DNA from 2 places in the Wenzhouxiangella sp. AB-CW3 genome. Region 2 is predicted to be linked to the other one. Evidence: predicted binding sites of a transcription regulator. Region 2 holds the regulator's gene; the other holds the start of a gene.
What was found. The regulator FliA, encoded in region 2, starts transcription of late flagellar genes. The targets are predictions, from matches to a motif close to GCTAAAGTTNNNNNNNNNNCNGCCGATA.

Region 1 (10,982 bases), 260 kb from region 2:
GACACCTATGACGGCTGTTTCCGGTCCGGCAATCACAATGTCAGCCGTCAAGCGAAACAATACCTCAGCGGACTGATTCAATCCCCGAAAAGAAACATGGAACGCATGGCAGAGGTGGTTCCTGACAGCGATAGCCAGGTTCTTCAGAACTTTCTGAGTTACTCGGGGTGGAGTCACCGTGCGGTGATGAATCAGGTAGCGCGGGATGCCAATGATTGGGTCGGTGGTGATGAGGGGTCTGGGCTCTACATTGATGAAACCTGTTTTGCTAAGAAGGGCAAGCATTCGGTGGGTGTGGCTCGTCAGTGGAATGGCCGGCTGGGCAAGACGGATAACTGCCAGGTCGGCGTATTCGGTGCGCTGGGCAAGGGCAAACATGTCAGTCTGATTGATGCCCGGCTCTATCTACCCACGGTCTGGACTAACGATCCGAAGCGCTGTGCCAAGGCCGGTATTCCGCACGGGGAGCGAGTCCACAAGACCAAGCCTGACCTGGCAATGGAGATTGTGGAGCAGGCGCGTGTCAACGGGGTTCGGTTTGAGTGGGTGGGCATGGATGCGGTCTATGGCTCATCGTTCAGGCTATTGCAAGATCTTGATATGAAAGGTGAAACGTTTGTCGCTGACGTGCGCAAGGACCGCCATATCTACCTGAAGGATCCAGCTCCCTACGTTCCAGCCAGCACGCCCGGTAAAGGTCGGCCGAGACGACGACTGTGTAGTGATCAAGAGTCGGTCGAAGTCGGAAAGTGGGTGGCGGATCAGCCGGACAGCGCATGGAGTCGGACGACTTTGCGCGACAGTGAACGGGGACCATTAACTGTCGACCTCCTTTGTGCTCGGGTCTGGCTCTGGGACAAGAAGTCCTCAACCACCAAACAGTGGCATTTGTTGTGCCGCCGTGAAATCGGTAAACCCAATACGATCAAATACAGCCTGAGCAATGCGCCAGCCGATGTCAGTCTATCGACACTGGGTCGTATGCAAGCCCAGCGATTTTGGGTTGAACGAGCTTTTCAGGATGCCAAGAGCCACATGGGCATGAGTCATTATCAAGCCCGTAAGTGGCTTTCCTGGCATCGGCACATGGCGCTGGTCATGATGGCCCAGCAATTCATGCTTCAGGAGCGCATGATCAATTCCGAGACCTATCCGCTGTTGAGTTGCTATGACATTCAGATCATGCTTTGCCAAACATTGCCTGCACGCAAGATGGACCGTCAAGACATAAAAGCAATGATGATAGAACGTCACCGAAGACGTCAGGCAGCCATAGACTCAGCCAAACGAAGGTCAGGACCGGCAGCAGAGCCAAAGACACCGCTTGACCTAAGTAACTGATTTACATTGAATGGAACATGACAAAGTAGAATTAGTAGTTTTTTAACTCCATCCGCCAATAACAACCGCCCGTTCAACTCAAGACTCTGCTCTCGCAGCCGCTATAAAAGCCGATCGCCGGAACGCCGGGAAACCGCCCGTGCGGGAATGAGCCATCGACTGTGGGTTATGCACGCCGCATCGCTTGTAACCCGGGTGCCGATGACGTTTGTGGAGAATCGAGCAATGCAGTGGAACAGGCTGGATTCGGTTGTTTTTGCCGATTACTGGCGCAAGGGCGACCAGATCATGCTGGGTATTCTGGTCCTTCTCGGGGTGCTCAGCCTTGCGCTTGCCGATTGGCACTCTACCTGGACCGAAGCATTGCTGGTGTCCATTCCGACCATTGCGCTGGGGGCGTTTCTGACGTTAGCTCAGGGTGGGGCCTTGATCACGCGGCTGTACATGGCCGCCGCATTCATGGCTTTCACCGCACTCCATGTGCACCAGGGTCATGGAATGATCGAGTTGCACTTTGGCTTTTTTGTGCTCCTCGCTATTCTGATCTACTACCTGGACTGGCGTGTTCTGGTCACGGGTGCTCTCGTGGCGGCCATTCATCACCTGACATTTTACTTTCTCCAGGCGCAGGGTTTCGGCGTCTTCGTGTTCGCTGAGCTGTCAGGTCTGGGTATCGTGTTTGTCCATGCTGCATACGTCGTATTTCAGACTGTTGCCACGGTTCTCCTCGCAAACAAGATGGCTGGGGACTTCATTCTGTCGCGAAATGCAATGTTGAAGAGCGAACGCTTGAGCAAGGCGCTGGGAGAAAAGCGTGCTTCGTTGATGGCGGATGTCGAGCTGGCGATTGGCAAGCTTATTGAGTTCAACTCCGACTTGTCCTCCACCGCCGAGAAGATGTCGACATCGACGGCCCAGCAAGCAGAGAGTTTCGGGACCATCGGGAATTCCATCAACGAGATCAGCTCATCCATCTCCAGCAATGCGGAGAGTGCTTCGGAAACCGAACAGCTTTCGAAGTCCGTGGCTAGCGAAGCTGCAGAAGGGGAGGAGGCTTTGACGCAGACGGTCGATGCAATGGAGAGCATATCGACGAAGATACAGATCATCGATGAGATTGCCTACCAGACGAATTTGCTGGCGCTGAATGCCGCGATCGAGGCCGCTCGTGCGGGCGAGCATGGCAAGGGATTCTCCGTGGTGGCTGCAGAAGTCAGAAAGCTGGCAGAAAGGAGCCAGCTGGCGGCACGCGATATTGGGGAGGTGTCCTCGGCTTCAGTGAAGACCGTGGAGCGAGCGGGCAAGCTTCTCAAAAACCTGGTGCCATCGATCAATCGAACAACCCGGTTGATCTCCGAGATCACGGAAGCAAGCCATCAGCAGTCCTCGGCAGTGCAGCAGATCAACTCAACTACTCGGGAGCTGAACCAGACAGCCCGGGGGAGTGCGGAGTTGGCGGAGAAACTGGCTCTAACCGCACGGGAGATGCAATCCGTGGCACGAGAACTGAAGTCACATACTGACGGGTGAAGGAGTTGAAAGCGACGATTTCTCTTGCCCGGTCACGTCAGAGAGTGTTGGCCGCTGTCCTGGTGGGGTGCTGGGTGGTGGCAATGATTGGGGTCTTCTGGTTCTATCAGTTCAGGGATGTGCGAGTCTTTCTGGAAGAGGATCTGGTTGCTTTTGATGCTTCCAGCATCTCGGGGTTGATTTCAGATCCGTTGGCTGTACGAAGCGAGGTCGGGCTTTTGCTCCATTTCTGGGATCCGGGGTGTGGCTGCACTCGTTTCAGTCAATCTCATGCAAAAGAGGTCATGGAGGTCTACTCCGGGCGCGGCATCGAATTCGGGATCGTGGTTCCGGGATATGCCTGGAAAGCTTCGGCAAAAGAGCACTTCCCCCTGGCGCGAAAAGTTATCGTGGTCGAGGATTTGCCAGAACTGAGCAGTCCTTCTGCGGCAGTGCTGGATGCGGAGAGCCGCCTGGTCTATCTGGGCCCGTACGGAGTGGGGTTGTTGTGCGCAAGTGATGGGCGAGAGCCTGTTGAAACCACGCTGGAGTCGCTTCTGGCGGAGCAGGAGGCTGCCGAATGGCTGAATTTTTCAGTCATAGGCTGTTTCTGTCAATGGCCGAGTACAATGAAGACGACTTGATTATCATTAACCCGGCAACGAAATACCTGCGGTATTTGTTGCACGGCATTTGCGGGACAGCAGCGTGGAGGTCGAATGCTGCTGATGTCAGCAACGGTCGGAGTAACCTGTTGCGGGTTGACATCTGCGTTGAACAACGGCGATGCTTCTCCGTTCACTAAGAGGGACTGGCACCGTGTCAGAATTCACGCCTGTCGCAAATGGGTCGATCCGAAGATATGAGCGGTAAACCGTCATCGGCACGTTACTGGGAGCAGCGTTACCGGGAGGTTCTCGACAGCCTTGAATCCCAGGGGCGCGAAGCAAGGGAGATTGAGTTGCGACTGCGGCGTGCGGTGGCCCACGTGGCCATGGCGGGGCTCGGCAGTGATTCGACACTCAATCAGCATCTTCAGTCCATCCGCCGTCAGGCTCGTTCCAACGGTGACTCGGAAGCTATCGACCGCGAAATAGAAGCACTTCGCCACTTTCTCCGTCGCCAGGCTGATCAGGAAATGCGTCTCCCGTCGCGCAGTGAGGGCCTGGATAGTCTGCTTCGCCGGGTGTTACTGCAATGGCTGCAGTTGCTCAAATCGCATGATCCGGGTGACGGTGTGCTTGCATCCCTGCGATCGCGAATTCCGACGGCCAGCCGTGATGAGCTGGTCAAGACTGCAGCCCTGCTTGAATCGCGAATGCGCGATATCACGGGCGTTGAGCGGCCTTCTCAGCGGAAAGGGATGTTCTCGCGATTCTCCGGCTATTTTGGCCGTGAGTCTCGATCCGAGCCCAGGGCAGTGCGCGGGCTGATTGATCGCCTCGCCGGGCAGCTCGATCAAACCAGTCTGATGGCCATGCGCCAACGTCTGGATCAGGAGGGAGTTCAGGCAGTTGTGCCGGTATGCAAGGAACTGGCCGGGCTGGTCGAGGATGCCATTGAGAAAGCCGAGCAAGCGGCCTGGAAGGCGACTCCCGGCCCTTCAAAAGCCGATGCGGACTTCGGTGCAGCTCGCACCCACGAGGCCGTTGAAACTAAGCGATCGCGAAAGAAGCCCAGCCTGTCCCCCCGGCTTGCCAGCCAGGTGATTGATTCGGTGGACTTGCCCGAGACTCTGGTCGAGCGAGCCCGGGCGCTGGTGGATACGGCGTCGGGGCGATTTGCTGACATCGATGGGATTGGCCACTGGTTGGGTGACCTGGCCGAACTGCTGTCGGACTACCAGTCTTCAGTTGTCGCTGAACGCGAGGCGCTTCGCAACTTTTTGAAGCTTGTGCTCGGCAGACTGTCCGAACTTGAATCGTATTTCAATGATGAACGCAAGCATCGTGAGCGCCGGGTTCAGGCTGGCGAGAAAGTTGACGCGGCGCTGGCCTCGGACCTGGGCAGAATTCGGGACGTCATCGATCGCGGGCCGGAGCTGGGCAAGCTTAGTGAAGCCATTCACGATAGGCTGCGCCGGATCAGCCGCCATCTCGATCGGCGAAAGCAGCTTGAGCAAAAGGCCGGGAAAGCCGCTGAGCAACGTCTTCAGGTCATGGAAAAGCGCATGAAGGAGATGGAGCAGGAGGCCGGGCAATTGCGCCAGCGCCTGGCTCGCGCCCGAGAAGAGGCCAATACCGATACGCTGACCGGGCTGCCTAACCGACACAGTAGCGAACGCCGGATGCAGTATGAAAGTGCCCGTTTCGAGCGCTATGGTCGGCCATTTTGCCTGGCAGTTTGCGACCTTGACGAGTTCAAGCTGATCAATGATCAGCTGGGGCATCATGGGGGAGATACTGCCCTGGTCCAGTTTGCCGACATTCTGCGCGATACGCTTCGAGAGACCGATCATGCCGCGCGCTTTGGCGGTGAAGAGTTCGTGGTTCTGTTGCCGGAAACCAGTCTCGAGGAAGCCCTGTGCTGGGCTGAGCGACTCCGCGCGCGCTTGTCTGAGACAGGATTCGAGTTTCAGGAGAACCGCTATCCGTTGACGCTGTCGATCGGGTTGGCCGCCTGTCAGTCCGGCGAGTCCACCAAGGACCTCTATCAGCGCGCCGACCAGGCCATGTACGAGGCCAAGTCGCAGGGACGCAACCGGGTTGTTGCGGCGCAGGCGGATTGAGCCTTACATGGGTCACTGGGCAGGGCGCGGCCGGTCACTATATGCTTGCCGGGTAGATGAATTGTGATGCGCTTCACGCTGCTGGTGTTCGGTGCTCCCGATTTAGGTCGATGGCATGAATTCGCTGGAGAAATGAGATATGCTTTTGCCTGCAAGTTTCGGATCTGACGCCTGAAACCCCGTCACCATCCGGAGCTGTTTTCCACAACAATTCGAACCAGCGAATAGAGGACATGGATCGATTTCAGTGCGTGGCGATATCACTGATGGTGATCGTGTTGAGCGCTTGCGCCTCGACCGGTCAGCAGGGTGAGGCCGTGCCCGAGCCGCCGCTTGCCCTCGAGGCGCGAGCGGACGTGCCTCTGAAAGCTCATCCGGCACAGGTTACGGAAAGCGAGCATCTGGTCGAAACCGATGTGCGAGCTGAGCTGGCGCAGGATCTGGTTGAGTTCCGCTCGCGTTACTCGGTCGCCAGCGGCGAGCTGATGCGCAACGTGGGCAAGGGATACCGGCAAGGGCAGTCGCTGCCTACCCAGATTGCGCGACAGTCGGTGGAACATGCCGTGCGCGTCTCAACCCCGGGTCGTCTGGGTGCCCCGTTTCGTCTGGGCTTCGACCAGCAGGAGGCGGCCGTTTTGACACTGGATGGGCAGCGCCGTGAGGAGTCTGCCCGCGCTCACCTGGCCTGGGACCCCGAGCCCTTGAAATTTCAGGTGGAGTGGATCCCCCCGCGGTACAAAGCGTCTGGAAATCGGACGCTTGACTGCAGCCTGGAAGGCCGTGTGCAGATGCCTACCGATATGATCTCGCCCGGGTTTGAATCCTTGCTGGATGTTTCTCAGAGTGACTGTGTGGTGCGCGCACCCAATCGGGGCATTGAAGAGCTGCCGGTACAGGCCCGTGGACTGGAGTGGCGTCTGGGCGATGAAATGGGCAGTGCCATTCACGTCAACCGGGTCGAAACTCAGGTCGCAAGGTACGGCCTGCCCGAGGATGCGTCCGGCTACGAACTGGGCTTTCGTCAGCAGCACGTTGTCCAGGGTTGGGAGCTTGAGGCTGATGTGGCCATGCGACAGGCCGAAGGCCGGTCCTATCAGGCAGAGGTCATGAAGGACGAGTCACGCTGGGCGGTGGATCTGCAGCTTCGCCGCCAACTGCAGCGCTTTGCCATGACGGCGCGCTGGATGCAGACCCATGATCCACTCTGGTTCGTGCCGGAGGCCACTCCGATCGGGCGTGAGAGTCTGTCGTTGCTGCTGGATTTCAGCGACTGGATCGAGCACTTCGTGCCGGGAATGAATGCCGGCATGTCGGCCTCGTTCGAGCATACCGAAGACGCCGAGGGGCGTGACGACAACCACGTCCGGTGGGACTTTTCCCTGTCCTGGTAGGGCGCGCGCCCGATGAACAAAACCTCTACCCGCCTCCTGGTCGCCCTCCTTGCCGCCATCGCATCATTCCAGGGGGTCAGCGCGCAGCCAACCATCCTCCCGCAGGATCTCGATGAGCGTTTCGCCACCATACTTGAAGATGAAGGGGTGCCCGGCGGAGCCTTCGTGGTGGTGCAGGGCGATCGCGTGGTACATGCGTCGGCCCACGGGGTTCGCGTCAGCGGCGAGCCCGATCCGGTAGGTGTTCATACGGTTTTCCGCCTTGCATCGGTTTCCAAGACCTTCGCAGCGACGCTCACCGACCTGCTCGTCATCGATGGTTTGCTCGACTGGGACGACCGGGTCGTCAGTCATGTTCCGGAGCTGACCTTCGCTCACCCGGAGCATGCCCGCGAACTGCGCATCCGGCACCTGCTGGGGCAGACCACCGGCATTGTCCCCAATGCTTATGACAACCTGCTTAATGCCAATCAGCCGCTGGAGGTCATCCTGCCCCGGTTCTCGGAACTGGAGCCCATGTGTGCCCCGGGCACTTGCTATACCTACCAGAATGTACTCTTTGCCCTGGTGGAGCCGGCCATTGAAAGAGTCAATGGCCAGGGCTATGAGGCACTGCTTGAGCAGCGAGTGTTGCAGCCGCTGGGCATGCGCAACGCTTCGGTTGGAATGGATGGCTACTGGATGGCTTCCGATCGTGCCGCACCCCATTCTCGCCGCTTTCGCGGCGGCCCCTGGCAAGCAACCGAAGTGACCGAGAATTACTATCACGTCGCTCCGGCCGCGGGTGTAAATGCCAGTGCGATGGACCTGGGGCAATGGTTGATCGCATTACTGGGTCATCGTCCGGACGTCGTGGCGCCGGAGACGGTAGAGCGCCTGACAACACCCGGTGTACGAACCACTCGCGACCTTCGGCGCAGGGCCTGGCGTGACCTGCTGACTGACGCCCACTACGGCCTGGGCTGGCGCATCTATTCAGTCGGAGACAGCGACTTGTATCTGCACAGTGGATGGGTTCGGGGATTCGTGGCCGAAGTGGCTTTCTCCAGGGAGCATCAGATTGGCCTGGGCGTAGTGCTGAATGCCGAAAGCTCGGCCATGGGGAAATTCACAACTAGTTTCTGGCAGGCCGTGCTGTCGGCTGAGCCACCCACAATGCTGGCGGAACAGGCAGATGAACCGGCCCGCGCAGGGGGGAGTGCAGGGTCGGCTGGTTCCAGCGGCTACTGAGTCTGCTTGTCTGACTGGCTACTCGTGGGGATGATGACGGCGTCAGCGTCTTGTTCGGCATCGTCGGCATCGTCGCATTGGGTGGTTCTTCCACAGGTTCCGCATACGCCGGATGCACCGATGCCACCACAGGAGCCCTTGACCGGCTTGTTGGCGAAAATCACGCCCACGGCCATACCTGCAAAGAGCAGGGTAAAGAACAGGATTGCAAGCAGGGTGGTCATCATGGATCAGTACTCCTCCTGGGGAAGATAACCGGCAAAGGCCTCAGTCATGCGTTCTGCAACCGAGTCTCCGTCAATGACCAGCAGCAGTGCGGCCAGTTCGTTCTCCCGCGCAAAGCGGTAGCCCTCGTCGGCACCCATGGCCGTGATCGCCGTGGCCAGGGCATCGGCTACCGTGCAATCGTCATGGACAACCGTAACGGAGACTAGTTCCTCCGGGATGGGGCGACCGATGTGCGGGTCAATGGTGTGAGAAAAGCTGGTCTCACCGTACTCGAAGTAGTTGCGATAGCTTCCTGAAGTGACCAGGGCGCGGTCGCGGACCTCGATGACGCTGAAGATGTCGCGGGTGTCGGGCTCGGGCCGTTCAATGGCAATGCGCCACGGCGTACCATCAGGCCGCTGTCCACGTACGACCATGTCGCCGCCCAGGTCGACAATGAAGTGCTCGATACCTCGTTCCATGAGACGCTCGGCAACCAGTTCCGCGGCAAAACCCTTCGCAATGCCGGAAAAGTCCAGGTAGGCATCGCCTGGCTGGGTCAGCCGCCGTGTGTCCGGGTCGTAGTCCAGTCGCCGCCAGTCCACGCGTTGCAGCGCCTGTTCGATCTCATCTTCAGGCGGCGGCTCGCTGCGCCGGCCCTCGGGGCCGAACCCCCAGAGATTGACCAGCGGGCCAATGGTGGGGTCGAAGTGTCCATCGCTGAGCTCGGCGATATCCAGGGCTGTTTCCAGTACGTGGGCGAATGCTTCGGGAATCTCCATGGACTGTCCGGCTTCAAGCTGGTTGAAGCGTGACAGATCCGAGTCCTCCCGCCAGGTGCTCATCTGGCGGTCGACCAGCTCCAGCGCGTCCTCGATCTCGGACCTCAGGCCTTCGGTTGCCCTGGCCTGCTCCGGCATGACCATGCGTACCGACCAGTAGGTTCCGAGGGCCTGGCCCTGCAGGACGTGTGATTCTGGTGGTGAACTGCAGGCTGCCAGGCTCAGCAGGGCGCTGAGCACCAGCAACAGGCCGCTAACACGCCCGGTAACGCGACACGGAAGCAAAGTCAGCCTCCGAAGTCATCGAGCAGGATATTCTCCGGCTCAACGCCCAGGTCGGTGAGCATCTTGATGGCCGAGGAGTTCATCATCGGCGGACCGCAAAGATAGTACTCGCAATCTTCCGGTGCCGGATGGTCCTTGAGGTAGTTGTCGTAGAGTACCTGGTGAATAAACCCGGTCAGGCCTTCCCAGTTGTCCTCCGGTTGCGGATCGGACAGGGCGAGGTGCCAGGTGAAGTTCTCGTTCTCCTCGGCCAGCTTGTCGAACTCTTCGACGTAGAACGCTTCCCGGTAGGAGCGGGCGCCGTACCAGAAGGTGATCTTGCGGTCGGTCTTGATGCGCAGAAGCTGATCGAAGATATGCGAGCGCATGGGCGCCATGCCGGCACCGCCACCGATGAACACCATTTCGTTGTCGGTGTCCTTGGCGAAGAACTCGCCGAACGGTCCGAACACGGTGAGCTTGTCGCCCGGCTTGAGGTTGAACACGTAGGACGACATCAGGCCCGGCGGCACATCCTTCTTGTCGGGCGGCGGCGTGGCGATACGGATATTGAATTTGAGAATACCCTTTTCTTCCGGGTAGTTGGCCATGGAGTAAGCGCGCACGACCTCTTCCTTGTTGACCGTTTCCAGGTCAAACAGGCCGAAGTGATCCCAGTCGCCCCGGTACTCTTCGGGAATGTCGAAGTCCTTGAACTTCACATGGAAGGGCGGGGCCTCCATCTGCACGAAGCCGCCGGCACGGAAGTCGACTTCCTCGCCCTCCGGCAGCTTGAGCACCAGTTCCTTGATGAAGGTGGCGACGTTGTCATTCGAGATGACCTCGCATTCCCACTTCTTGACCTCGAAGAACTCGGGCGGTACTTCGATCTTCATGTCGCCCTTGACCGGTACCTGGCAGGCCAGGCGGAAGCCTTCCCTCACTTCACCGCGGGTAAAGTGATCGACCTCAGTCGGCAGAATGTCGCCACCACCCTCATGAACCTGAACGCGGCACTGTCCGCAGGTGCCCCCGCCGCCACAGGCTGACGACAGGAAAATGCCCTTTGAAGACAGTGTGCCAAGCAGTTTGTCGCCGGCGCTGGCAATAAGTGTCTTGTCGGGATCGTCATTGACTTCAATGTTGACGTCGCCGCTGACCACCAGCTTGGAGCGGGCGAGAAGAATCACCATCACCAGAAGCAGAACCACGCCGGTGAAGGTGGAAACGCCGAAAATGATTTCCAGAACCATGCTTACTCCTGAATCCTGTCTGCGACGGTTACAGCTGTACGCCGGCGAATGACATGAAGCCCAATGACATCAGGCCGACGATGATGAATGTAATACCCAGGCCCTTGAGGCCGTCAGGCACATCGCTGTACTTGAGCTTCTCGCGGATGGCAGCGAGCAACACGATGGCCAGGGCCCAGCCGACGCCAGCGCCAAGCCCGAAGATCACGCTTTCACCAAAGTCATAATGGCGCTCCACCATGAACAGGCTGGCACCCAGGATGGCGCAGTTGACGGT
Region 2 (10,982 bases):
CACACAGGAGGCCGGAGGTAACGGACAGCTGCCCGTCATTACTCTGGCGCCCGAGCTGGAACAACTATTGCACGACATGGTGCAAAAGGGCGATGCCGGCATGCTGGAACCGGGCCTGGCCGAAAAGCTGCGCGAGGAATTGCATGCCAGCGCCCGCCAGCAGGAAACACGAGGTGAACCGGCAGTGCTGCTGGTTCCACCCACCATCCGCAACATGCTGGCGCGGTTTGCCCGCCAGGCGGTGTCGGGACTGCACGTACTGTCCCACAGCGAAATCCCGGAGGACCGGGAACTACGGCTGGTCGGATCGGTATCACGCTGAAGCCGGGATGCCGGCAACCGGGAAAATACGAGGTAGACGGCGATGAAGATCAAGCGATATGTGGCATCGGACATGAGGCAGGCCCTCAGGCAGGTGCGAGAGGAGCAGGGGCCCGATGCGGTCATCCTGTCGACCCGGACCCTGCCCGATGGCCTGGAACTCATTGCCGCGGTGGACTATGACGAAACCCTGATCGACTTCGCAAGCGACCGCGGCGAGACGGGCGGATACGCGCAGGGCCAGGCAGCCTCGAGCAGCGATAGTGAATCCGACGTTGACGAGGAGGGTGCGGCCGGCGTATCGCGCACTCGTTCCACTGACACCGCGTCGGATACCGTTGTCCGGCCCATGGCCAAACCCGCCCCGACGCGAACGCGTCGCGTGCCACGATCCACCCCGAAGCCGGCGATACTGGAAGCGAATGGCTATGCCGACGAAGCCGCTTTCGGACACATGAAAGCCGAGATCGCCGCGCTGAGGCAGATGCTGGAGTCACAGCTCTCCAGCCTGGCCTGGAACGATCTGGCGCGCAGCAGCCCGGCGCGGGCGGCTGCGCTGCGCGATCTGGTCCGCATCGGCCTGGCGCCGGATCTGGCCCAGGACCTGGTGTCCAGGGTGGGGCCGGAAGACTCCGATCTGATGCGCATACTGCACGCATCGCTGGGTGAACTGACGCGACGCTTGAAGACCGTGGGCACGGATCCACTCAAAGGTAGCGGCGTGGTTGCCCTGGTCGGGCCCACTGGCGTGGGCAAGACTACCACCATCGCCAAGCTGGCGGCTCGCCATGCCCAGCGTCATGGTCCGGAGAACGTGGCCCTGATCAGTGCCGATGATTATCGTATCGGTGCGCAGGAGCAGTTGTTTACCTACGGGCGCATGCTCAATATTCCGGTGTACGTGGCCACCAGTGCCGAGCAGTTGCACGAACGGGTGCAGCGACTGGAGCACGCCGATCTGGTATTGGTCGACACCGCGGGCATTGGTCAGCGCGACCAGCGCTTCGAGCGGGTACTGGAATCGCTCGACAGCTCGGGACGGCGGATCAATCCCTACCTCGTGCTGGCTGCCAATGCCCAGATTCAGTCGCTGGAAGAGGCGGTGGCAGCATTCCGGCAGTTGCCCCTGGCGGGAGGTATTGTCACCAAGCTCGACGAGGCCGGCAGTCTGGGTGGACTGCTGTCGGTACTGGAACGGCACAAGTTGCCGTTGGCTTATACTGCCGATGGACAGCAGGTGCCGGAGAACCTGCGGCGTGCCAGCACCCGCAACCTGGTTCGCCGGGCCATTGAGCTGATGAAGGAATCGGGCAGGAAACCCATGAATGAAGACTACCTGGCCCAGCAGTTCGGAGAGATTCGTCATGCCCATGCTTGAAGAAGGGGGGCAGGCTGCTGGCCTGCGGAATCTCCGCCGTCAGCGCCCTGTGCAGGTGGTGGCCGTTGCATCCGGAAAGGGCGGAGTCGGCAAGACCAACGTCTCGGTTAACCTGGCAACTGCCCGGGCGCTGAGCGGCAAAAAGGTCTGGTTGCTGGATGCAGATCTTGGCCTGGCCAACATTGATGTGTTGCTGGGGCTGAACCCGCGACAGAACCTTTCCCATGTACTCAGCGGCGAATGTGAGCTCGGGGATATCGTTTTGCCGGGGCCGCCGGGCGTACGCATCATTCCGGCGGCATCGGGCGTGCAGCACATGGCGTCGTTGTCGGCGACCGAGTGTGGGGGGGTGATACACGCCTTTTCCGAGCTGGGCGAGGACCTGGATATGCTGGTGGTCGACACGGCTGCTGGTATCAACACCTCCGTGACCATGTTTGCCCGCGCCGCCCACGAGGTGCTCGTGGTGGTCTGCGACGAGCCTGCTTCCATTACCGATGCCTACGCACTGATCAAGGTGCTTTCACGCGATTACGGGGTACAGCGTGCCCGCGTAGTGGCCAACATGGTCCGCTCCGAGGCCGAGGGGCGGGCGCTGTACAGAAAGATCGCGCGCGTCAGTGACCGCTACCTGGACCTCACGCTGCACTATGCCGGCTGTGTGCCGCACGACGAGTTCCTGCGCCGGGCCCTGCAGCAGCAGGAGCCGGTGATGACCGCATTTCCCTCCAGCCGGGCTGCTTCGGCATTCAAGAAACTGTCCGAACATGCCGATACATGGGATGTGCCGACCGGTGCGCGCGGCCATCTGGAGTTCTTTTTCGAGCGAGCACTTGTCGGTACCGAGTCATCCCGCGGGGTGGCCTCATGAACAGCCCGAGGGAATACCTCGAGGTTCAGAGGCTGGACCAGGATGACCTGGTCGAGCGCTATGCCCACCTGGTGCGGCGCATAGCCTACCACCTGGTCGGCCGGCTGCCGGCCAGTGTGGAGGTCAACGACCTGATGCAGGCCGGGATGATCGGCCTGATCGAGGCGGCAGGAAAATACACCGGTGATCGCGGCGCGAGTTTCGAAACCTATGCCGGTATCCGGATCAGGGGCGCGATGCTCGACGAGTTGCGGCGAACCGACTGGGTTCCGCGTTCGGTACACCGCAAGGTTCGCGACATGGTGGAAACCATTCGTCAACTCGAGGCCCGATTGGGTCGGCGAGTCAGAGACACCGAAATTGCCGAGGAGATGGGCCTGGGTCTCGACGAATACCATCGTATTGCGGCCGAAGCGGCGACCTGTCGCATGTTCAGCATGGACGAGTTGTCGCCGGTCGACAGCGAGGAAAGCCCGCTGCCGGGCGATGAGAAAAGCCCTGAAGAGGGCCTGGAGGCGCAGGATATCGAGAAGGCGCTGGCCCATGCCATCGAGACACTGCCGGACAGAGAGAAGCTGGTCATGAGTTTGTATTACAGCGACGAATTGAATCTGCGCGAGATCGGAGAAGTCATGGGCGTGAGCGAATCGCGCATATGCCAACTGCATGGCCAGTCGCTGGCCAGGTTGCGCGCGGATCTGGCCGATCTGCGCTCGTGAAGCTCGTGCATGGCAGCATGAACGGATAGCAGAACCCATTTTGCAAGGAGACGAACTTGGACAAGAACATGCAGCTACTGGTGGTGGATGATTTTTCGACAATGCGTCGCATCATCCGCAATCAGCTCCGGGAGCTGGGCTTCAGCAATATCAAGGAAGCCGACGATGGTAAATCGGCCCTGCAGGTGCTGAGGTCCACGCCGATCGATTTCGTCGTGACCGACTGGAACATGCCCGGCGTGACGGGCCTGGAACTGCTCAAGACCATGCGCGCCGACGATGACCTCAAGAGTATTCCGGTGTTGATGGTGACCGCCGAGGCCAAGCGCGACCAGATCGTCGCTGCCGCCGAGGCCGGAGTCAATGGCTACGTGGTCAAGCCGTTTACTGCCGAGACCCTCAAGGACAAGCTCGAGAAGGTCTTCGAACGTCTGGAGGCAGGCTCATGAATGACGCAGATTCGGTTCGAATAGCCGAGGCGGGCAAGCCACAGGACTATCTCGAGACCATCGAGACGCTGGCAAGCGCTGCCCGTGCCGGCGACGAGGCCACTTTCTATGCCAACCTCGACGAACTGACGGCATTGCGTGAACGCTCCCTGTTTCAGGATATCGGACGGTTGACCCGGCAGTTGCATGAGGCGCTGACCAACTTTCAGGTCGATCCGCGCGTCGAGGCCCTGGCCAAGGAAGAGTTCCCCGATGCCCGTCACCGACTCGACCAGGTGGTGGCCATGACCGAGGAGTCGGCACACAAGACCATGGACCTGGTCGAGGAGAGCCTGCCCCTGACCGAGTCTCTGGCTGAAAGCTGCGAGTCACTCGATGGTCAGTGGCGTCGATTCAGGCGTCGTGAAATGTCAGCCGCCGAGTTCAATGAACTGATCAGAACCACCCAGGCCTTCTTCGAGCAGACCCGCGCCGATAGCGGCCAGCTTCGCGGCAATCTCTCGGAAGTGCTTCTGGCCCAGAATTTCCAGGACCTGTCCGGGCAGACCATTCGCAAGGTGGTTCGACTGGTGCAGGAGGTGGAAACCACCCTGATCGACATGATCCGGCTGTCCGGCCAGGTTTCCGACAAGGTCAGCGAAGCCGGGCAGGCGGCTGAAGCGTCAGCGCCGAAGCGCAAGAAGAAAGCCGAGGAATTAAAGAACCAGGACGAGGTCGATGACCTGCTGTCCAGTCTCGGCTTCTAGGAGGCAAGCATGAACTACCAGGTCGATGACAGCATACGCGAGGACTATCTCAATGAGGCCGGTGAGATCGTCAATCAGCTTGGTGAACAGCTGGTTCGGCTGGAGCGCCAGCCTGATGACCGTGAGCTGCTGGACAGCATTTTTCGAGCTTTTCACACCATCAAGGGCGGGGCGGGATTTCTCGATATCGCCCCGCTGGTGGACTGCTGTCATTGTGCCGAAGAGGTCTTTGATGCCCTGCGTCGCAAGGAAGGCGAGCTTGATGCCGACATCATGGATGCCATCCTGCACGCGCTGGACGTGGTCACCGCCATGCTCGAGGCCCTGCGGGCCGGAAGTGAACCGCAACCGGCGCCGCCGGCACTGCTCGATCAGTTGCGTGGTTTCGTGCGCCAGACGGGTGGCGCCGGGCCCAAGCAGGCGCCTGCGCAATCCGCCGGCACCGAGGGGGGTGGCGGTGATGTGACCGACGACGAGTTCGAGAACATGCTGGCCGAAGCACTGGAAGGTGATTCGGGCACGGGTGAGTCGAGCGAGCTGGACGTGGCGGGCAAGAACGAGGAATCCGACGAGATCACCGAGGACGAGTTCGAGGCCCTGCTCGACCAGATGCAGGGGCAGGGCGAAGAAGTGAGTGCTACCGAATCAGACGCTCGTGTCGAGGACAAGGCCGCCGCCCCGGAGATGTCTCGGACCGAGAGCGACAGCGAGGACGAGATTACCGAGGCAGAGTTCGAGGCCCTGCTCGATGAGCTGCAGCAGGCTGGCAGTGGGCAGCAGGAAACCCCGGCGCCGGATCCTGTTCAACCGGAACAGAACAACGAGGCGCAAAAGGCCGCGCCCCGGGTTCAGACACCGACGACCGTGGCCGAATCGACCGTCAGGGTCGATGTGTCGCGCCTTGATACGGTCATGAATCTGGTGGGCGAACTGGTGCTGGTGCGCAACCGCCTTACCAACCTCGGAGCGCAGCTGAAGAACGAGGAGTTGCAGAATGCCGTGGGCAACCTCGACCTGGTGACGGCGGATCTGCAGATGGGCGTGATGCAGACCCGCATGCAGCCCATTGGCAAGGTGTTCTCACGTTTTCCGCGTCTGACCCGAGACCTGGCTCGCAATCTGAACAAGGAAATCGAGCTGACCATGCAGGGCGAGGACACTGACCTGGACAAGAACCTGGTCGAGGCACTGGCCGACCCCCTGGTGCACCTGGTCCGCAATGCCATGGATCATGGTATCGAGTCCCCTGGCGAGCGCGAGGCCAAGGGAAAACCGCGAGCCGGCCACGTCGAACTGGCGGCAGCCCAGGAAGGCGATCACATCGTCATTACCATACGCGACGACGGCGCCGGCATCGATGCTGATGCGCTGCGACGCAAGGCAGTGGCCAAGGGGCTGGTGTCGAATGAAGTGGCCGCCAAGCTGGAACGTCACGAGTGTTTCGATCTGATGCTGCTGCCCGGGCTGTCTTCGCGTGACGAGGTGTCGGAAGTCTCCGGTCGTGGCGTGGGCATGGATGTGGTCAAGACCCGTATCGGAGAGCTCAACGGGACCATCGACATTCAGTCGGAGCCGGACCAGGGGACGACCTTTCGGGTGCGTGTGCCGCTTACCCTGGCCATCCTGCCGGCGCTGATGGTGCAGCTTGGACGTCGCCGCTACGCCTTTCCGCTGTCTCACGTGGTCGAGGTATTCTTTCTTGAACCCGATGCCGTGCGCCAGGTCGAGGGTCGTGACGTGGTCATGGTGCGTGACAAGCCATTGCCGCTGGTCTTCCTCGATCGCCTGATGCAGTTGGGCGATGAAGGTCAGGATGACAATAGCGGCTATGTGGTGGTGATCCAGGTGGGCAGCGACGCAGTCGGTTTCGTGACCGACGATGTGCTTGGCCAGGAAGAAGTGGTCATCAAGCCGCTCGGTACCCTGCTGCAGGGTCTGACCGGCTTTGCCGGAGCCACCATCACTGGCGATGGCTATATCGCATTGATCATGGACGTCAACGGGTTGATGAAACGGGTCGGCAGGCTGCGCTAGGAACTGGCGATGGACCTTCTCAGCATCATCGGTTTCATTCTGGCCCTGATCGCCATTTTCGGCGGCACGGTGCTCAAGGGCAGTGGCATTGCCGCACTTTGGTCCGGTGCTGCCTTTGTCATCGTGATCGTGGGCACCGTGGCGGCCACGCTGCTGCAGACGCCCATGGCCGTGATGATGCGGGCCATGAATATCGTGCGCTGGGTGTTCTTCCCACCTGATCTGGGTAGCGAAGCGGTCATCGAGAAGATCATCGAGTGGAGCCAGGTCGCCCGCAAGCAGGGACTCCTTGGGCTGGAGTCCAATGTCGAGATGGAGTCCGATCCATTCATTGCCAAGGCCCTGCAACTGCTGGTCGACGGCAGTGAGCCCGATGCCATACAGAACATCATGGAGGTCGAGATCTCCACCCGCGAGGAACTGGACCTGGCTGCGGCCAAGGTGTTCGAGTCCATGGGCATTTACGCGCCCACCATGGGAATCATCGGCGCGGTCATGGGGCTGATCGCGGTGATGCAGAACCTGGCCGATCCCGAGTACCTCGGCCGAGGCATCGCCGTTGCCTTTGTTGCCACCATCTACGGGATTGCCTCGGCCAACCTGTTTTTCCTGCCGATGGGAGGAAAACTCAAGGGTGTGGTACAGACCCAGAGCAAGGTGCGCGAAATGATTGTCGAGGGCATCGTCTCGATCGCCCAGGGCGAAAACCCGCGCAATATCGAAACCAAGCTTCAGGGTTTCCTGAACTAGGGGCTGGCCATGGCACGCAAGAAGCGACAGGAAGAACATGCCAACCATGAAGCCTGGGCCATTCCCTATGGCGATCTGATCACCCTGCTGCTGGCTTTCTTCGTGGTCATGTACGCGGTCTCTTCGGTCAACGAGGGCAAGTATCGCGTGCTGGCCGAGTCGTTGACTGCGGCCTTCCGTGGTCCGCCACGCAGCGTCGAGCCGATACAGGTGGGTGACCCCAGCCCTCCGGCCATCGACCAGGGGCGTCTTGATATCACGCCGCGCAGCTTGCCGGATCCGCGGGTTCAGACCGAGATGCCCCGGGAACGCATGCCAGGTCGTGAAGCGCTGGAAGATGCGGGATTGATTCCGGACACCGGCGACGACCTGGATGTCCGTGCCCGCGAGCTGGAGGCCGGGCTGCAGATCATGGCCGATGAAGTGCGCGAAGCACTGGGCGAGCTGATCGAGCTTGAGCAGGTTCGGGTGCGCGAAACACCGTTCTGGCTCGAAGTCGAAGTGATGACCGATATTCTGTTTCCTACTGGTGTAGCCGATATTTCCGAAGCGGCCAGGCCGATACTCCGGCAACTGGCCGAGATTCTGGCACCTTTCCCCAATGCCATCCGGGTTGAGGGGCATACTGACGATGTGCCCATCGCCACCCAGCGTTTCCCGTCGAACTGGGAGCTGTCGGCGTCACGAGCCACCAGCGTCGTGCGGCTGTTCCAACGGCACGGCATCGAGCCCAACCGGCTCGCGGCCCTGGGTCTGGGCGAGTATCGGCCCGTGGCCGACAACGAAACGGTTGAAGGGCGCAATCGCAATCGCCGGGTCGTCGTCATCATCCTGGCCAGTGACGCAGTGCCCGAGGAATTCGCCGGCAGGGGCACCGAAGCGGAAGCCGAGTCCGAGGCGGCAGATCACGAGGAGGTAGCACCATGAATACCTGGGCAGTGGCCAATCAGAAAGGTGGAGTGGGCAAGACCACGACCGCGGTTTCGCTGGCCGGATGGCTGATTCTCCGAAAGCAGCGCACTTTGCTTGTCGATCTCGATCCGCATGCCTCGCTGACCAGCTACTTCGGACTGGATCCCGAGAACCTTCCGGGTAGCGTGTACGACCTGTTTGGTGAAGACGGTGCGGCCGATGCGCGCCGGTTGATTCTGGAAACCCAGGAAGAAGGTCTGGATCTACTCCCTGCCGAACCGGCCATGGCCACCCTGGACCGGCAGTTGGGCAGTCGCCAGGGGCAGGGACTTGTCGTGTCGCAGGCACTGCAAGCCGTGGCCGGGAGTTACGACCGGGTGATCCTCGACTGCCCTCCCACCCTGGGCGTTCTGATGGTCAATGCTCTGGCCGCCGCCTCGAAGGTGATCGTCCCGACCCAGACCGAATACCTGGCCCTCAAGGGCCTGAAACGAATGAGTCGTACCCTGGAGATGATCAACCACTCGCGGGGGGAGATGCTGCCGCACCTGGTTGTGCCGACCATATTCGACCGTCGCACTCGTGCATCCATTCGGGTGCTCAGGCAGTTGCGCGAGGACTATGAGGACGTGCTCTGGGAGCAGGTGATTCCGGTGGATACCCAGTTCCGGGAAGCCAGCCGGCAGGGTCGACCGCTACCCTGTCTGGATCGCGGCAGCCGAGGTGCAAAGGCATTCAAGGTGCTGCTGGACGATCTGCTGGCGCTGGAGCAAGAGCGGGCCGACGAACCGGCTGCCGAGGAGGCAAGCGCATGATGAATACACATTCCGGATTGACCGGCGCCAGCCGGGCGCTGCAGGAGTACCTGGAGCAATTGCTCGGGGGCGACCGGCCGGCAAAGCGCAATGGTGTGGAGGCATCTTCTGAACCACTGTTGGCGCCCGCGCCGGAGATGGCGGCTGAGGAGTTGACGTCGGATCTCTACTATCGTTTTGTTGCCGCAGGTCTGACCCTGGCCATTCCGGCCGGAAGAATCAGTTGCGAGATGGCCCTTCCCGAGATCATGACGCCGCCGCTGGCGCCGCACTGGCGGCGCGTGGCCGAAACCGACTCCGGTCCCTTGATCGTGGTCGATACCCGTACCCTGGTGTTGCCACCCGGACAGGCCGATCCCGGTCTGCGCCTGGCCAATGATTCACATCATCTGGTCGTGCTGGACGATGGCGACTGGGCGCTGGTGGCCGAAAGCGAGGGCATTGAGGAAGAGCTTGACCTGGACGATGTCAGCTGGCGCAGCACCGCCGGCAAGCGAATCTGGCTGGCTGGTACTGTCGCCAGTCGGCGCATGGCGCTGCTGGATCTCGACGAGATTCGTCGGCTGGTCAGGTAAACGGACCAAGGAGTATCGGAACAATGAATGCCAAGGCAAAAACTCAAGCTGACGACATGGTTCGGGCCGACTGGGACGAATGGCTGCAGTTTGGTCTGGATGGCCAGCAATATGGCCTGAATGTGCTCCAGGTGCAGGAGATCCTGTGCGGCGCTCGCATCACTCCGGTACCCGGTGCACCCGCGTTCGTGTTGGGGCTGATCAATCTGCGCGGAAGCATCGTCACCGTGGTCGATGCCCGACAGCGTCTCGGACTGGTGCCGCGGCCGGCCCGGGAGACTGACTGGATCATCATTCTCGATGTCCAGGATCAGTCGGTCGGCCTGCTGGTCGACGAGGTATCCGAGGTCATGGTGCTCGATCCGGATCGTATCGAGGCCATGCGCGGCAACGACACCGGAGAAGATTCACGTCACGTCCAGGGGGTGATTCAGACCCCGGCGGGCATGCTGATTCTGCTGGATATCGAGAGCCTGGTGGGGCTCAAGGAACTGCGGTATGAACAGGCAGCTGCAGCCGGTTGACCCACTGGGCCCGACGCACCCGGTACACCCGGTGCGTCGCCCCGATCCGCGCCGGCAACCGCCGGAAGAGCGACGGCGTCGCCGCGATGAAGAGGCAGAGGAAGACAGGAAGTCCGAGCGCCCGCCGCCCCGTGACGATGATGACGACGGGCCACTGATTGACGAGTATGTCTGATATTCAGGCCGGTTGATCAACCGGCGAGCCCCGGTTTTCGGCCTTGTCATCGTTAGCCGACCAGGAGCGGATGGTTGGCACCGTCGGATCGGGGCGGCCGATAAAGAAGCCCTGGGCGTAGTCGACACCGAGGTCGGCCAGCATGGCCAGGGTTTCGGCATTCTCCACGAACTCCGCCACCGTTTTCTTGCCCAGCCTGCGGGCGATGTCGGCCATGGACCGGACCAGGTTCTGGTCAATATGGTCCGTGGTGAGATTGGTGATGAAACTGCCGTCGATCTTGACTGTATCGACCGGAAACTGCTTGAGATGCGCGTAACTGTTGAAACCCGAGCCGAAGTCGTCCAGGGCGAAGCGACAGCCCAGCTCGCGCAACTGCTGCACCATCTCCCGGGTTCGCTCGAGGTTGCCGATGGCCGCGGTCTCGGTAATTTCGAATGTGATGCGGTTGGGATCGCTGCCTGCTTTCTCCAGCCCCTTGCGGATGAAGGGCACCAGGGTGGCATCGTCAAAGGCGCGACCAGAGAGGTTGACGTTGAGGGTAATGCGTTCCTGCGAGCCAGCCAGGACATGCAGGGCCTCGGACACCACCCAGCGGTCGATATCGTGAATCAGGCCGGTCTGTTCAGCCACGGTGATGAACTCCGCCGGCGGCATCAGGGAGCCATCCTCGGCCAGCATGCGCAACAGCACTTCGTACTGGCGAATGCTGT

Region 1: IC757_RS16930 (methyl-accepting chemotaxis protein) is a predicted target of FliA. The motif match lies at 1,418-1,445, and genes of this name have one in related genera.

The regions. Positions count from the first base shown of each region.
Region 1 covers NZ_CP061368.1:2,303,996-2,314,977, reverse strand. Annotated here, with positions in the region: gene IC757_RS10075 (IS701 family transposase) at 1-1,341, shown strand, start outside; gene IC757_RS16930 (methyl-accepting chemotaxis protein) at 1,489-2,871, shown strand; gene IC757_RS10065 (DUF6436 domain-containing protein) at 2,877-3,494, shown strand; gene IC757_RS10060 (GGDEF domain-containing protein) at 3,713-5,578, shown strand; gene IC757_RS10055 (hypothetical protein) at 5,812-6,969, shown strand; gene IC757_RS10050 (serine hydrolase domain-containing protein) at 6,982-8,199, shown strand; gene nqrM ((Na+)-NQR maturation NqrM) at 8,193-8,426, opposite strand; gene IC757_RS10040 (FAD:protein FMN transferase) at 8,430-9,473, opposite strand; gene nqrF (NADH:ubiquinone reductase (Na(+)-transporting) subunit F) at 9,476-10,705, opposite strand; gene nqrE (NADH:ubiquinone reductase (Na(+)-transporting) subunit E) at 10,734-10,982, opposite strand, start outside.
Region 2 covers NZ_CP061368.1:2,041,689-2,052,670, reverse strand. Annotated here, with positions in the region: gene flhA (flagellar biosynthesis protein FlhA) at 1-322, shown strand, start outside; gene flhF (flagellar biosynthesis protein FlhF) at 365-1,699, shown strand; gene IC757_RS08985 (MinD/ParA family protein) at 1,692-2,570, shown strand; gene IC757_RS08980 (RNA polymerase sigma factor FliA) at 2,567-3,289, shown strand; gene cheY (chemotaxis response regulator CheY) at 3,346-3,738, shown strand; gene IC757_RS08970 (protein phosphatase CheZ) at 3,735-4,484, shown strand; gene IC757_RS08965 (chemotaxis protein CheA) at 4,494-6,518, shown strand; gene IC757_RS08960 (flagellar motor protein) at 6,528-7,268, shown strand; gene motD (flagellar motor protein MotD) at 7,278-8,195, shown strand; gene IC757_RS08950 (ParA family protein) at 8,192-8,995, shown strand; gene IC757_RS08945 (hypothetical protein) at 8,992-9,570, shown strand; gene IC757_RS08940 (chemotaxis protein CheW) at 9,594-10,094, shown strand; gene IC757_RS08935 (hypothetical protein) at 10,069-10,269, shown strand; gene IC757_RS08930 (putative bifunctional diguanylate cyclase/phosphodiesterase) at 10,273-10,982, opposite strand, start outside.